Regions from separate parts of the Ensifer sp. GW821-FHT05G01 genome, predicted to be linked through region 1. Evidence: predicted binding sites of a transcription regulator. Region 1 holds the regulator's gene; each other region holds the start of a gene.

Region 1 (3,975 bases):
GAGGATGATCTTGCCATCCGGGTGGCTCTGCGCGTCGGCCACCTCGGCCAGGCGTGTTGCGCGTCGCAATGTCTGTGAAGCCCGCGAGCTTCCACACCACATGCCGCCGTCCCATCGGCGCGACGGTCGACGACTTGCGGTGGAGGCTATCTGCGAAGAGAAAGCGCTTGATTGAGCATCGGGCGCCCACTCCACGCTGAGGGTGGGCCCAATGCATGGCTTGGGCAATCATGGCGCGGGGCTCTATGGTCTCAAATTGCCGGTGCAGCAAATTTCAGCCGTTGCTAGCCTAGCCCCACCTGAGCAACCAGTAATCTGGAGGTGGTGACAACGCGACGCGCTGCCGCCGATCAGAAATCAGCCGCTCGTTGCCGCATTGGGAAAATGCGCGGCCTGCTCAATTCTCCTGAACGGAAACGCCGCCCTCGCCAATCTTGATCTCGACACCGGCAGGTTTCGTTTCCTCACGATAAGCATAGACGCCGAGCCCGATGACGGCGACAGCGAGCACGGCGATGACGAGATAGAGGCTATTACGGTTCATTCAGCAGTTCCTCACTTGGTTACGCGAATGGGTAACTAGGCTGCCATCGTCGAAAGGCAACGGTGCGATCGTCGGGTGCGTTGGGCTCAAGGGATCCATGGCTCTGAGGAAGATCAGATTCGGTTTCCGTGCGTAGGCAGCGTATCCCTTTTCCCTAGCACCCTTTGTGCCTGACGCGCTGACCCGCGCCCTCGGTGGGCGAGTGACAATCGCTGCAAGTGCGATGCATGATTGAGCCGCCGACTCATTCTAATTTGCTCCTCATGCCGCGACGTCACTCATCTGTGGGCTATCGCCTTTGCAGGCATGCCCGGCTTCGCGGGCTGCCAAGATTCGGGGCACACCTGGCGCAGCAGTGGCGATGTCAGCCTGTTCCTTATTCTCCGCCGATGTCAGTTATTCTTCATGGGTGATCCGACGCGCGCGCGTGCGCTTCACGCGTTTGCGCCGCGAATAGGCATGCGCGGATCTGGCTTGCCGGCGACCTGCCCCGAAATGGTGATTCTGCCCGTATTGTCAGTGCAAAGATTATTGTCTCTAGACGACATCAGGAATGAATATTCCAGCGATGCGACCCGTATAGGTAGCGTCAAACAAAACCGACAATGGAGGAAATGACATAAAATGAAATGTAAGATCGCCCTGACTGCTCTTGCCATTTTTGCCGCAACGACGGCCACCGCAAGCGCTGAGGATCTCGTCTTTCAGCTGAAGAACAAGACGAAAGCCGTTCTGACGAACTTCTATACCTCGCCGGTTGGCGTCGATCAGTGGGAAGACGATGTCTTCGGGCGGCAGGTGCTTAATCCGGGCGAGAGCATGGAAATTACCATCGCCGACGGACGCGATGTCTGCAAATACGACATGCGCTTCGAATTCGAGGAAGGCTCCGGTCTCGACACGACCGAAGACATGCAGGACCTCTGTGAGTTGGGCGAGTACTCCATTCACGAATGAAAATTGTCGAGCGCGTAAAACGCTCAACCTGACCACATCCGTCTCGCTACCTCTTGGGTGGCGAGACGTTCAAGCACAAGAAGGCCTGTCCAGCAGAAAGACAGCCATCATCATCTGGCTTAGTGATAGCGACGGATCAAGCCAACGAGCTTGCCCTGTATCTTGACGCGGTCCGGGCCGAAGATGCGCGTCTCGTAGGCCGGATTGGCCGCCTCGAGTGCAATCGATGCGCCTTTGCGCCGGAAGCGCTTCAACGTCGCTTCCTCGTCATCGACAAGTGCGACGATGATGTCGCCGGGGTTTGCCGTCGTGGCATTGCGGATGATCACCGTGTCGCCGTCGAAGATGCCGGCCTCGATCATCGAATCACCCTTCACTTCAAGGGCGTAGTGCTCGCCGCTGCCGATCATATCGAGCGGCACGGTAATATCGTGTGTGTTGTTCTGTATTGCCGAGATCGGTACGCCGGCGGCAATGCGGCCCATGACCGGAACCGAGACGGAGCTGTTGTCTGCCGCCGGCGGCGCTTTCGCGGCAACCGGGGCGGGGGCGGGAGGTTTGCCGAGACTTCCTTCGATGACGCTTGGTGAAAACCCGCGACGCGGCTGAGCGCTTCCCGCGTAAGCTTCCGGCAGCTTGATGACCTCAAGCGCCCGGGCGCGGTTGGGAAGGCGTCGAATGAAACCGCGTTCCTCTAGCGCCGTAATCAGCCGGTGAATGCCCGACTTCGATGCCAGGTCGAGTGCATCCTTCATCTCGTCGAAGGATGGCGGTACACCGGACTCCTTCATGCGTTCGTGGATGAAAAGAAGCAATTCCTGTTGCTTGCGGGTCAGCATGGCAAGTCGCTCCAGAGGCGTGAAACAAATCAAGAACAGACACTATCTGTTCCATATGTGTTCCGCAAGTGCCTAAAATTCCGTGAATGTTGTATCAATCGTGCGCCTATCCGCTGCCTCGATGCTGGGTATGCCATGCGGAGCTGCCATGCCTCGCGCTTTTCACCGAATGAGGATGCAATGAAAACGCTGATTCGGATCCTGTCGACGATCGTTATCGCAGCGACCGCCGTCCTCGGGTTTCGCTGGTATCAATATGTCGACAACAGGCAGAGCCCGTTCGATGAAGTCGGCATCGCATTGAATGCGATGATGCCGGGGCCGGTCCGCCAGTGGGGTTGTGACCGGTTAAAGTTCACCTTTGGCAAAGGATTGCCACCACGAGGGTGTGCCACGAGCGATGGTAAAGAATGGAAGTAGCGCCGAGATAAGCGGTTGGGACAGCGGGCATGTCGAGGAGAGGGCGTTTCAAGCCGGCTGCGTTGCCGAACAGGCGTCCTCGAACTCCTTCACGGTCTCGGCAGAGTTGTCCTCCGGCAGCACGGCATCTGCCGCGTCGGTCGCCACCGGCGTGTCGCCTTGGTAGACGAATGACTGGATATAATAGGCGATCGAGCCTTTCCAGACATTCCGACCGTCGATCTGCTGGCAGGGGATGGCCGATTCGAAGTCCGTTTGCAGGTCGTCGACCGTGGCCGCGCTAAGGGCGATGTGGGGCGATGCGAAAATCGAGGCGATAAGCAAGGCTGCAAGCACGATGGACGTCCGCTAGGTCAGAAGTGGTGCCGATAGATTGGTTAACGATGTGAACCGTGCTTTCGTTCCGGAGTCCAGCAAGCAGGCCGCGTACCCATGCCGTGTTCAACAGTTCTTTGCGAAAGGCGACGATCGCTCTTCAAGCTGTGGCAGCGAAGACACGAAGATTGTTTGGAAGAGCGAGTGTTTCGGGGCGTTTGTTGCTTCTCCGGTATCGGCCCCGAGCGGCATGGCTGGCGGCAGATCGGCCTTGGGGGTCGCGACGGGAGACGACTGGCAAGCGCCGCCGGCAGTGTTTCCTGTGTCTGCGGGAAGGTTCACGCGCCGGTCGGGTGTGCTGCGGAGCCGGCATCATTGCTGGTTTGTTGTCGCGGGACCAGTCGCCCTTGATGTGCGGAGACGTGCACATCCGGTCCGACTGGCCACTGATAAAACCTAAAGGCGTATTTGATTTTCGAGGTTGGAGCGGCTGCCTTACTTTTTGTCTTTCTTGCCCAAAGAGAAGCTGCTGCCTGCAAGCTTCACCTGGGAGCCTTCTGGCGTAACGGCGGCTTTGACGGTCTTGTCCTTCTTGGGCTTTCTAACCTCGCGGTTGCTTCGCACTTGACCTTTTGCCATGTTCGTCTCCTTGGAAAGGCGTGCCGGGGAGCCCATGTGGGCGCCGAATGACCGGCGGACTAGCGTGCATTGATACGGCCGGAAGTCAATGACGGCGCTCGGTGTGCATTGGTTCGGGCGGGCGCCATGGCCTGAAATGAGGTCAATGTTCCGCTGGCGTGATTATAACACCGACTCTGTTATTTGCCGCGCCCCTGAGAGGCTGTCGTGGGCCCAATCACGGCGGCGACCTCGGTGATCTTGTTGGCCGGAAATCCGCCT
Region 2 (3,975 bases), on a different contig from region 1:
CGTCCGCTTAACGTAGTTCGGTTGGAGGTGAAATGGTTGATCAATGGCCGTCAGATGCCACGTTCCAAATGGTGATTATGCCGCAAAAAAAGGGCGAGCATCATGGCGCGGTAAAATCGTCGGCTGGTATCGCACAGATATAACCAAGCTCGGGTACGCGATTGAGAGTTACTTTGAGCCGGGCTCAGTGCAGATTTACCCCGAGACAGCGATCGAAGCATGGACGCCGCCAATGTCGGTAAAGGAATGACCGCTTACCCCAGGAAGGAAATGCAACCCTGTTCGGGATGTGATCCGCGACGTCAGGCTAGACCGCCGACAAACCCGCTCACCTCGTCAAGCCTGACCATCGACAGCCGCACGCCACCACGGCAGCCGCGCGCCTTGCAGATCGTCTCGCGTTCCAGCTCGTCGATGTAGAGAAATTCGCGCTCTGGCGAGACGCACACAATGGCCCGCGTCAGGTAATGGACGTGGCCGCATTTCTTGCAGCGCACTTCCAGCTTTTGGTGGTCGGCCAGATCGCCGACACGGATATTTTTCTTCCAAATCTTCATCACCAGAAATCCTCCGCGGATGGAATGCGCGTGTAGCTGATCTTGCCGCCGACGTTCCCGCCGGCCGGCGGCCGCCACGGACCGAGGCTGACGACCGTGCCGGCATAGCGCGTGTTCAGATTGTCGATCGCATTGCTGGCGCTCTCCCAGCGCCGGCGCGTGCGATCGTCATTGAGGAGCAAGTCAAGCTGGCGCTCGTGCGACGGCGACAGATCGTAAAGAGTGACCCCGATCCGGAATATCGTGATTCCGCGCGGGTGATCACGGCGAACCTGGTCCCACAGTTCTGCCAGTCCGGAAAGGATGGCCTGGTCGTCATTGACGACCGGCAGATGGCGCTTGCCCATCCACGAGCCGTCGCGGATCGACAGCCATAACCATAAACCGCCTGCATAGAAGTTTTCCCGGCGCAGCCGCCGCGCCGCCTTGATCAGCAGCAGGCGCGAAATCTCGCGTGCGCCGGCGAGCGTCCGTGCTTCCGGCGGAAGGACGCGGCCATGTCCGAACATGCCCCGGCTCGAGGCCGGGGCCTGAATGTCGTAACCGTGCAGCGCATACCAGAGCCGTTCTCCTGTGACATTGCCCCACAGCTTGCGCATGTGTTTCGGCTGAAGGTTATAGAGTTGTTCGGTCGTGTAGATCGCCGACCGGTAAAGCCGCTTCGCCATATTGCCGCCGACGCCCGGAATATCTTCCATCGCCACCGCAAGCAGCGGCGCCGGCATGTCTTCCGGCCGCCAAATGGCGAGCCCGTCGCCGTATCGGCCGCCGTTCCGTTTGCCTTCCTTGCAGGCGATTTTCGCGAGCTGGCGATTTGCGGCAAAACCGATCGAGCAAGTAATCCACGGGCCGACATTCTCCGCGATCGTCGCCTTGATCGCCGCCGCCAAGCCGTGCGGGTCCGCCCGGCCGGCCTCATCGAGGCGGCACGTCAGCTCGTCGATCGACTTGGCCGTGTCGATCGGAATGACGGTTTCGATTTCCGACAAAAGCGCATTGTGCGCCCGGCGATAGAGGTCCGGCTTTTGTGGCACCAGCACTAAATCCGGACAGAGCCGCTTGGCCTCCTCAATCGGCATCACGTTCTTGACGCCGAAGGCTTTCGCTTCGCGCGAGCACGCGATGACAGCCGTCCTGGTCGTTCCCGCAAACGGCACGACGCCGACCGGCCGGCCTCTCAAACGCCGGTCGCACTGCTGTTCGACCGATGCGAAGAAGCCGTCGAAATCCAGATAGAGGCGTTCGATCGTCTCCGGCTTGCGCATGTTTGTTCCTGTCTGTATGAACAAAAGCAGAACACCCGTGCACAGTTCCCCGTCAAGAGGAATTTTTTCCTATGAACCGTTTCGATTAGGTCTGAGTGTGGACAATGCAGGACGATAAGGCTAGCCGACAGGCTTGTCGCCATTGCGGAGCTTTTGCCGCGCGCGAGCTTCCCGGACCGCCCGGACGTCACGCAAACCCATCCCTGGTTCGCGAAGCAAGTCGATGTCGGTCATATTGTCGAAATCGCTAAGCCGGGTGAAGCAGGCGTTGCGCAGCACCCGTATGACCTTTGCCGGCAGATCCGTGTTTTCGAGTAGGTCGGGATGATCGTCCGGCAGGAATTCTGGCGACATGTGTGGGATCGGCATAACTCTCTCCATCGATGGTTGGCAGTCCTCCGACTAGATATCGCGGAACCAAAGATGGCTACTGTAGAATCCTACAGGGCTCGCAACGCTACAGTCGGCTGGAAACCGGTGTCCGACACAAACGACGTCGCTTTAGGCTGGCGAGCGTTAATTCAAGCTGGCATCAGTCTCGGCCATGAAGCGCAAGCCCTTGTCCGTTAGGCCCAGAGACGTCAAGCTTCCTTGCGTCAACACGGGATGCTGGACCATCGCAAGCTTATGATCGAGCACGGTATGTCGAGCTCTTCGCCACGCACGATCGCGGCCATGTCGGCTAAGGCATCGCGGCGTTGAGGCTCTGTCATTGGCGGTGCCTCATACTGATCGACTATGCTCATGCGGATCCTCCAAGTTCCAACGGTAGGCCATGATTGCCAGCGGAGTTCGCCGGCGACGCGGAGCGCTCCATACTCGGAGCGGTGACGGCGAACGGACTGTCTCCGGCCGATACTATATGGAACCGCTTGCCGGGGGCAGTCGGTCCCGGTTTCCGCCCTGCGGGCGGCGCTAATGCTAAACCTCCTGCGGCTGCCCTCTTAACCGGTCAAGCGGTGCGCGAACTGGCTTCGGCCGCTGCGCCGCCTTTGCCTGGTACGCTCATTGTCTCATTTAGTGGGGAAAGGGCGCTCTGCCCCCTCTCCCCTGCAAGGGGAAAATCGGTTTCCCCGTCCTTCCTCCGCTCGTTTGGCTCGCTTCGTGCAGGATCGACGCGGATCCGCATCCGCGGATTTTACGTCGCCCCTTCGGGCGGGTGATCCCCCTCCGATTTGTCCCCTTGCCCCCCTCCCCCCCCGCTGTTCCGCACGAGCTCGGGGAGCAGGAGCCGGGCTCCTGCCCCTTCGGGCACGAGACCGCTTCGCGGGAAAAAGGCAAGGGAAAACATCATGACCGAGATCATCACCATTGCATTGAACAAGCTGGACGCCGATCCGAAGAACGTCCGCAAGACCTACAGCGTCGAGGGTATCGAAGCGCTCGCCGCCAACATCAGAAAAGACGGCTACCGGCTTTTGCAAAACCTTGTGGTTCGCAGGGGCGACAAAAAGGGACGCTATTTCGTGACGGCGGGCGGAAGACGCCTTGCCGCGCTTAATCTGCTGGCGGAGGCAGGGGAGATCGCCAAGGATTTTGCCGTCGAGTGCAAGGAGCGCGAAGGCGAGATTGCCACGGAAATCAGCCTTGCTGAGAACATCATGCGCGAGGACATGCACCCGCTCGACCAGTACGAGGCATTCGATGCGCTCGCCAAGCAGAGGAAGGACGTTGCCGACATTGCGGTCCGTTTCGGCACCACCGAAACCGTTGTCCGCAAACGGCTGGCGCTCGCTCGCGTGTCGCCGGTCCTTTTGCAGATTTACCGCGACGAGGACATGAGCCTTGCGCAGCTATCGGCCTTCACTGTCAGCGACGACCACGAAAGGCAGGTGACGGTATGGAACGCACTCTCCTCTTGGAACCGCGAGCCTTATGCGATACGGCGAGCGCTCACCGAGGAAATGATTGCCGCGACGGATAAGCGCGTGCAGTTCATCGGTGGGCTGGTGGCTTACGAGGAAGCCGGGGGAGCGGTCAAACGCGACCTGTTCGATGACCGTAACGCCGGATATGCGACGGACGCCACCTTGGTCGAAAAGCTGGTGGCGGATAAGCTCGAGGCGACCGCCGCCAGTGTTCGCGCCGAAGGCTGGAAATGGGTGGAGTGCTCCGCAACGGCCCCCGCTGGCTATCATGCCATGAAGCGCCAC
Region 3 (3,975 bases), on a different contig from region 1:
CGCGATCGCCGAGACCGGCCGCACCTTCGGCGGCAGGCTCGATTGTTTCGTCGTCGGCCTCAACGACCTGCGCAAGGAAACCGGGGTTCCCGATCGTCCCGGTCGGCCGTACCTGATCCCCTGGCTGATGCAGATCCTGCTTGCCGCCCGCGGCAGCGGCCTCGACGTCATCGATGCGGTGTTCAACGATTTCCGTGACACCGACGGTTTCGACGAGGAGTGCCGGCAGGGACGCGACATGGGCTATGACGGCAAGATGCTGATCCATCCGTTGCAGATCGGTCCGGCCAACGAGCGCTTCGGCGTCGAGCAGGCCGCCGTTGATGAGGCGCGTGCCATCATCGCCGTCTTTGCGCTGCCGGAGAACGCCGACAAGGGCGTCATCAGTCTTCATGGCCGGATGATCGAGCGGCTGCATCTCGACCAGGCCCTGAAGCTCGCCGCCAAGGCGGACACGATTGAAAAACGAAAGGCAAGATTTTGAAACTTTATCGCTTCCTCACCGGCCCCGACGATGCGTCCTTCTGCCATAAGGTGACGGCGGCGCTGAACCAGGGCTGGTCCCTGCACGGCTCGCCCACCTATGCTTTCAATGCGGATACGCAGCATATGCAATGCGGACAGGCCGTATTCAAGGAAGTCGAAGGCAAGGATTATAATCCCGACATCAAGTTGTCGGAGCAGTAAAGCGGGCCGTCAGGCACGTTTGGCCCTCACCCTAGCCCTCTCCTCGCCAAGCGGGAGAGGGGACGCGGGCGAAAGCTCCGTCGTCACTTGGTGTCGTCCCTCTGCGGAGAGGATTTCAGAGAAGCGAGCGGGTGCCGCAAGTTTCTTCTCCCCGCTGGCGGGGAGAAGGTGGCCGGCAGGCCGGATGAGGGGCAAGCTTGAAGGAAGGCGAGTTCGTTATCCGCCCACGTGCTCGACGCTCGCCTCGATCCGCTCCATGTCGTCGTCGGAAAGACCAAAATGGTGGCCGATCTCGTGGATCAGCACATGGGTGATGATGTCACCCAGCGTTTCCTCGTTTTCCGCCCAGTAATCGATGATCGGGCGGCGATAAAGGGTGATCCGGTTCGGAAACTCGCCCGTTTCCATGGTGAAACGTTCGGTGATGCCGCGCCCCTCGAACAGGCCGAGCAGGTCGAACGGCGTTTCCAGCGCCATGTCCTCGAAGACGTCGTCGCTGGGGAAATCGGCAACCTCGATGATGAGGTCGGTCGTCAGCTTGCGGAATTCCTGCGGCAGGTGGCCATAGGCTTCCACTGCAAGCTGTTCGAATGTCGTGAGCGTCGGTGCATGGCGTTCCCGCCAATCATCGGTCTGGTCAATGCGGGCCATAGGCACTCCTTGTTGTCCTCCATATAGCGATTTTGCCTTTGTTTTTCGAGTGTTGAATTCCGGATGCAAGGGTCAAGGAATAAATTCTTAAATTTGACTGTTGACTCCTCCTGGCAGCTCTGGAATCTATAAGAACATAACAGGAACATCTTATGTGGGAGTTGACCGTCATGGCCGAGAACGCCGTGCAGCGGGAGACCGTTCTTTCGCTTCGCGAAACCATAGCCCGGATCGAGAACCGCAGGCTTGCGGGGGTCGTGAAGACGGTCAAGGCGGCGGATCCAGCAGGCTTCCGGCGCAGGCAAGAGGGTAGCCAGTCCTCCGGCCGCAAGGTCCTGCCGCTCGGCACTCCCGAACTCGACGCTATCCTCGAGGGCGGGCTGCCGCTCGAAGGCATGACGGAAATCCGCAGCTCCGAGACGCGCGATGCCGGCGCTGCTGCCGGGTTTGCAACCGCGCTTGGTGCTCTCTGTCAGCAGGCGCGCCAGCAAAAGGGCGATGCGGCGGCACCGGTGCTGTGGATCAGCCAGTCGCTGGCCTCCACCGAGGCGGGCCTGCCCTATGGTCTTGGTCTCAAGGCTTATGGGCTCGACATTCGAAGCCTGATCCTCAGCCTGCCGCGCACGGTGAAGGACGCGCTCTGGATTGCCGAGACGGCGCTTTCCGTTTCGGCCTTCTGTGCCGTCATTCTGGAAATTCGCGGCAATCCGGCATCACTCGCCTTGAGTGAAAGCCGGCGCCTGCATGTTCGTGCCCGCGCCGGCCGTATTCCGCTTCTGCTTCTGCGCCAGTCCGGCCACGAGGAGGCGAGCAGCGCCTTCTTCCGGCTTCATATCGAACCGGCGCCCGCCCGCGAGCGCCCCCTCCCTGACGGCTCGATGCTTTGCGGCAGCATCGGCCATCCTGTCTTTCACGTCATTGCCGAAAAAAGCAGGTCTCCTGCTCCCGTCGGCCTCTTCCTGGAGTGGAACCCCCATGACCGCCGCTTTTACCCCGTCGAACCCCTACCAGCCGCTGCTGCGGCAGATCCAGAACCAGCGCATTCTGTCGCTCGACTTTCCGCATCTTCCAGCCGACCGGGTGGCGCGGAGCCGCTGGGGCACCTCCTGGCTTTCCCGCGGGCGTCCTGAGCATCCGCCCATCGTCTTTGCCGATAGGGTCAGGAATGCCATGCGCCTCGTGGCGCTCGATGGCCTTGCCGAAAAATCAGGGTTCCAGCTGGGCCAGGGCGTTGCCGAGGCGCGGGCCATGTGTCCCGAGGTCGATGTGCTGCCGTCCGACCGGGCGGCGGATCGCGCCCTTCTCGAGGGGCTTGCGGACTGGTGCAGCCGCTATACGCCGCTGGTGGCGCTCGACGGCGAAACCGCCCTTTATCTCGACATTACCGGCTGCGCCCATCTTCTCGGCGGAGAGAAATCGCTTCTCGACGATCTTCTGGCCCGGCTCTTTCATCTGGGCATCGAGGCCCGTGCGGCGATCTCGTCTTCAGCCGGGCTCTCCTGGGCCGTGGCGCGCTTCGGCGCGCAAAGCGTGATTGCTCCGGAGGAAGCCGCGCGCGTGCTTTCGCCGCTGCCGATGGCGGCCCTCAGGCTTCCGGCCGACATGATCGAAACGCTCGGACGGGTCGGGCTCAAGCAGGTCGGCGACATCATCGAGGCGCCGCGGGCGCCGCTTGCCCGCCGCTTCGGATCCATGCTGCTCCTGCGCCTCGATCAGGCCATGGGGCTGGAAGACGAGCCGCTTTCGCCGCGGCTTCCCGTTGCCAGCCTCTCGGCCGAGCGCCGGCTTTCGGAGCCGGTCCAGGGCGAGGACGATATTTTTGTTCTCACGCAGGAGCTGGCGGCAAGGCTGAAGCCGGAATTGGAAAAGCGTGGTGAAGGCGGGCGGCTGTTCGAGCTGCTGCTCTTTCGTGTCGACGGCCGGGTCTTTCGCATCGCTGCGGGAACGTCTTCGCCATTGATCGAACCGGGTCGCATCGCCGGCCTTTTCCGCGAGCGGCTGCAGGCGGTCCATGACGATCTCGATGCCGGTTTCGGCTTCGAGATCCTGCGGCTGTCGGTTCCCAGAAGCGAAAAATACGAGGTGATGCAGGAGGATTTTTCCGGCACGCCGGATCGAGAGCGGCCGCTTGCTGCCTTTGCCGACAGGGTCATGGCGCGGCTGGGCGCGGAAAGCCTGTTTCTACCCGTCCTGTCGGAAAGCCACGTGCCGGAGCGTGCCGCCGTCTTTCAGCCGCTTGCGGATGTGGGAATGCTGAAGACGGCAGAGGAAGCCGCCTGCTCTGTTCCTGTCGCGCTTCTGGCGGCCTCCGTTCGGCCGCAGCGGCTGTTTCAAAGTCCGGAACCGGTGGAAGCGGTGGCCGAGGTGCCGGAGGGGCCGCCGAGAAGCTTTCGCTGGCGGCGCAGCCTGCACCGCATCGCGCGCGCCGAAGGCCCGGAACGGATCGCGGCCGAATGGTGGGTCGATGGCGAAAAGGCGGCCGAGCGGGATTATTTCCGGGTGGAGGATGAGAGAGGCCGGCGCTTCTGGCTGTTTCGAGAAGGCCATTATGGCGGGCCGACGCAGCCGCGCTGGTTCATGCATGGGGTCTTCGCATGACGACGCCCTATTTCGAGATCGGCGCCTGGTCGAATTTCT
Region 4 (3,975 bases), on a different contig from region 1:
CTGATGATAACAGCGCAACCGGCAAAGTTTTCGAGCGCGATTTCAAGTGCCGCCAGCGTCTCGGTGTCGAGGTCGTTGGTCGGTTCGTCGAGCAGCAGCACGTTGCCGCCGTTCTTCAGCATCTTGGCGAGGTGAACGCGGTTACGCTGACCACCCGAGAGATTGCCGACCTTCTGCTGCTGGTCGCCGCCCTTGAAGTTGAATGTCGAGCAATAGGCGCGCGAGTTCATTTCGTATTTGCCGAGCTTGATGACTTCGGCGCCGCCGGAAATTTCTTCCCAGACGGTCTTGTTGCCGTCGAGCGCGTCGCGGCTCTGGTCGACATAGCCCAGATGCACCGTGTCGCCGATACGGATCGAGCCGCTGTCTGGCTGTTCCTGACCGGTGATCATGCGGAACAGCGTCGTCTTACCGGCGCCGTTTGGACCGATGATGCCGACGATGCCGCCCGGCGGCAACTTCAGCGATAGACCGTCGATCAGGAGGCGGTCGCCATAGCCCTTGGTGACGCCGTCCATTTCGATGACCACCTGACCGAGACGCTCGCCGACCGGGATGATGATCTGCGCATCACCAGGACGCTGGTTTTCCGCCGCGTTGACCAGTTCGTCATAGGAGCGGATACGCGCCTTCGACTTGGCCTGGCGGGCCTTCGGGCTGGAGGCGATCCATTCCTGTTCGCGGGCGATCGCCTTCTGGCGGGACGCTTCTTCGCGGCCTTCCTGCTGCATGCGCTTGGCCTTGGCGATCAGGTAGGCCGAATAGTTGCCTTCGTAGGGAATGCTGCGGCCGCGGTCGAGCTCGAGGATCCAGCCGGTGACGTTGTCGAGGAAGTAACGGTCGTGGGTGATCATCAGCACGGCGCCGGGATATTCGCGCAGGTGCTTTTCGAGCCAGGCGATCGTCTCGGCGTCGAGGTGGTTGGTCGGTTCGTCGAGCAAAAGCAGGTCGGGCTGCGACAGAAGCAGCTTGCAGAGTGCGATACGGCGCTTTTCACCGCCCGAAAGGCTGGTGACATCGGCATCACCAGGCGGGCAGCGCAGCGCTTCCATCGCCATTTCGACCTGGCTTTCCAGATCCCAGAGGTTCTGGCTGTCGATGATGTCCTGAAGCTTTGCGCCCTCTTCCGCCGTCTCGTCGGAATAGTTCATCATCAGCTCGTTGTAGCGCTCGACGATCGCGGTCTTGGCGGCGACGCCTTCCATGGCGTTTTCGAGCACGGTCTTGGTCGGGTCGAGCTGCGGCTCCTGCGGCAGGTAGCCGATGGTCGCGCCTTCGGCGATCCAGGCCTCGCCGGTGTATTCCTTGTCGAGGCCGGCCATGATGCGCAGCACGGTCGACTTACCGGCGCCGTTCGGGCCGAGGATACCGATCTTCGCGTCCGGGTAGAACGACAGATGAACGTTCTCCAGGACCTTCTTAGCGCCGTAGGACTTATTGAGCCCGGCCATATGATAGATGAACTGACGTGCCATAAAGGAAAGCTCCGCATGGAAGGAAATTTGCCCGCTATGTAGGCGAATTAGTGCAAAGGGGCAATCGCCAAAGGCGCTTGCCCCTGCCTATCCCATGCCAGTGAGGCTTGTCAGCCGCTATCCTCGGCCAGCCGCGTCGGCAAAGCCCTTGGCGCATTTGAACTCCGTCGGCCCCGCCGCCTGGATCAGCGGCGTGAGGGCGGATTTGCCCGAGATGTCTCCAGTCAGCCCGATCGTCAGGCCGGTGATGACGCTGCGCCCCGCGACGGTCTGGCAGCGCATACGCACCCGATCGCCGGCACCTTGGCCAAAGCTCTGGTCGAACGCCTGCTTGATCGCCGTCTCGTCGAGCTCTGAGCCGATGCGTCCTCTGAAGAGCGCGCCCACGGCCGACCGGTTGAGCTCCTCGAGCATGCGAAGCTGCGCGGCAAAATAGTCGTCGACCGTACCCCCCTGGCAGGTTCCGCTGCGCAACCATTGATGACGGTCGAGCCCGGATTGGACACCGGGCATCGCGATCAGCAGCCGCGCAGCGGTATCATCAGCCATGGCAAGCTTCGGCAGATCGAGCCAATCACCCTTGCGGTCCTGGCTGCGCATCTCGGCCGCCACGCCGCAATAGCTCTTGCGCAACGGCCAAAGCCCATGCAGCGACAGGTTGGTGGCATCGAACCGTTCCGCCGTCTGGCTGGCGCATTCCTTGCGCTCAGGCCGCGTCTCGCAGAAGCCCGGCTGCCAGCTGACGGCGAGCACGTAGTCCGTTCGGGACGAGCCACTATCCGCTCCAGCGTTGACCTTCTCCTGCGCCAAGGCAAAGGACGACGGGGCAAGCAGCATCGCCAGCGCCATCGCAACAATTGTCATTGGACTTGATATCGCTTTACTCCAACATGCCATGACACTCTCCCAATAAAACAAAACGGGAACAAATATCGCTCAAAACGGGAAAATTGCAACTGGTAATTACAGGTCCGGGAAATCGCTTGTGACCTCATGCGTAGAGATCACCAAGCAGCGATTGCCTTTCCCATGCAAATCGATTTGATATCGGCAAAGCTGACGATTGGTCCGGGAGAAGGCATGTTCGGGCAGGTGAGGACGCATCAAAGCCCGACAGGCGCTACCTTAAGCTGGCGCCACTTTCCGGCAACGATCGACGCGCGCGGCATTGTTCTTGTCAGCCACGGGCTTGCCGAACATTCCGGCCGCTATGCCCGTTTCGCGGAAGTGATGGCCGCCCACGGCTTCCACGTCTACGCCCATGACCATCGCGGCCACGGCGCGACCCGCGCGCCGGATGCGCCGCTTGCGATGTTCTCGAACCGGAATGGACTCGACAAGGTGTTTGCCGACATCAAGGCGATGCGCGCCCTTGCGACTGCCGCCCATCCGGGCCTGCCGGTCATTCTCTTCGGCCATTCCATGGGCGGGCTGATTGCGCTCAACGCTGCCGAGACCGATCCTGATCTCTATGACGCGCTTGCTGTCTGGAACTCGAATTTCCGTCCGGGCATTGCCGGGCGCGGCGGCCAATTGATCCTCAAGATCGAAAAGGCGCTCAAGGGCTCGGATGTGCCGAGCCCGCTACTCTCCAAGCTCACCTTCGGTGCCTGGGGTCAGGCGATCAAGGATCGCAAGACCGATTCCGACTGGCTGTCGCGCGACGAGGCGGAAGTGGCGAAGTATATCGCCGACCCGCTTTGCGGCTTCGACGCGACAGTATCGCTGTGGCTGGACCTGATGCGGCTCGCCTTTGCCGGCGCCCGCGCAGACCGGCTGGCGCGCCTGCCGGCCAACCTGCCCGTCCATCTCGTCGGCGGCAGCGCCGACCCCTCGACGGAAAATGGCGGCGCCATTCGCTGGCTCGGCAGCCAAATGAAAGCGCGCGGCATGACGAATGTGTCGGTGACCATTCACGAGGGCATGCGCCACGAGACGCTAAACGAGATCGGCCGTGAGAAGGCGACCGCGGATTTTGCGGCCTGGTGCCAATCCGCCGTCGACAGGTCCGCCGCCAAGGCTGCGGCCGACAAGGTCGCCGTCGGCAAGAGGTCCTGACCCGAAATCACCATGGCAGACATGTCCCTCCCCAAGACCGCCAATTCCAACGACCGCATCTCCTTCGGGCTGACGCTGATGGTGCTTTCGGTGCTCCTGTCGCCGCTGATCGACATTTTCGCCAAGCTCGCGATCGCAACCGTTCCCTCGGCGCAGATCACCGCCGTGCGCTTCATCCTGCAGGTCGTTTTCATCCTGCCGATCGTGCTCGTGCGCGGCAGCCTGTTCGACCTCACCTGGCGCAAGACGGGTCTGCATGCGCTGCGCGGCGGCCTGCTTGTCGTCACCATGCTCTCCTTCATCACCACGCTGAAGGTGATGGAGGTGGCCGATGCCATCGCCATCTTCTTCGTCGAGCCGATCATCCTCACCATCCTCGGCAGCATCTTCCTGAAGGAAACCATCGGCTGGCGGCGCTACACCGCCTGCGCCGTCGGTTTCC

Evidence for each region. Region 1 encodes LexA, which represses DNA repair genes until DNA is damaged. Its sites were predicted from a motif close to TGTTCNNNNTGTGTTCNG; they were not measured.
Region 2: AC07UR_RS31555 (Y-family DNA polymerase) is a predicted target of LexA. The motif match lies at 1,839-1,856, and genes of this name have one in related genera.
Region 3: AC07UR_RS14590 (ImuA family protein) is a predicted target of LexA. The motif match lies at 1,469-1,486, and genes of this name have one in related genera.
Region 4: AC07UR_RS12680 (ribonuclease T2) is a predicted target of LexA. The motif match lies at 2,386-2,403, and genes of this name have one in related genera.

Annotation. Positions count from the first base shown of each region.
Region 1 is NZ_JBWKSC010000008.1:300,856-304,830, forward strand. Features, by position in the region: gene AC07UR_RS21035 (hypothetical protein) at 398-544, opposite strand; gene AC07UR_RS21040 (hypothetical protein) at 1,169-1,501, shown strand; gene lexA (transcriptional repressor LexA) at 1,621-2,340, opposite strand; gene AC07UR_RS21050 (hypothetical protein) at 2,521-2,760, shown strand; gene AC07UR_RS21055 (hypothetical protein) at 2,809-3,096, opposite strand; gene AC07UR_RS21060 (hypothetical protein) at 3,571-3,714, opposite strand; gene AC07UR_RS21065 (DUF4242 domain-containing protein) at 3,894-3,975, opposite strand, start outside.
Region 2 is NZ_JBWKSC010000018.1:14,272-18,246, forward strand. Features, by position in the region: gene AC07UR_RS31545 (hypothetical protein) at 44-250, shown strand; gene AC07UR_RS31550 (hypothetical protein) at 303-557, opposite strand; gene AC07UR_RS31555 (Y-family DNA polymerase) at 557-1,822, opposite strand; gene AC07UR_RS31560 (hypothetical protein) at 1,943-2,191, opposite strand; gene AC07UR_RS31565 (ParB/RepB/Spo0J family partition protein) at 3,115-3,975, shown strand, end outside.
Region 3 is NZ_JBWKSC010000005.1:189,492-193,466, reverse strand. Features, by position in the region: gene AC07UR_RS14605 (HpcH/HpaI aldolase/citrate lyase family protein) at 1-484, shown strand, start outside; gene AC07UR_RS14600 (DUF1737 domain-containing protein) at 481-687, shown strand; gene AC07UR_RS14595 (metallopeptidase family protein) at 904-1,338, opposite strand; gene AC07UR_RS14590 (ImuA family protein) at 1,509-2,468, shown strand; gene AC07UR_RS14585 (Y-family DNA polymerase) at 2,419-3,936, shown strand; gene AC07UR_RS14580 (error-prone DNA polymerase) at 3,933-3,975, shown strand, end outside.
Region 4 is NZ_JBWKSC010000004.1:304,727-308,701, forward strand. Features, by position in the region: gene ettA (energy-dependent translational throttle protein EttA) at 1-1,475, opposite strand, end outside; gene AC07UR_RS12680 (ribonuclease T2) at 1,593-2,339, opposite strand; gene AC07UR_RS12685 (alpha/beta fold hydrolase) at 2,556-3,533, shown strand; gene AC07UR_RS12690 (DMT family transporter) at 3,546-3,975, shown strand, end outside.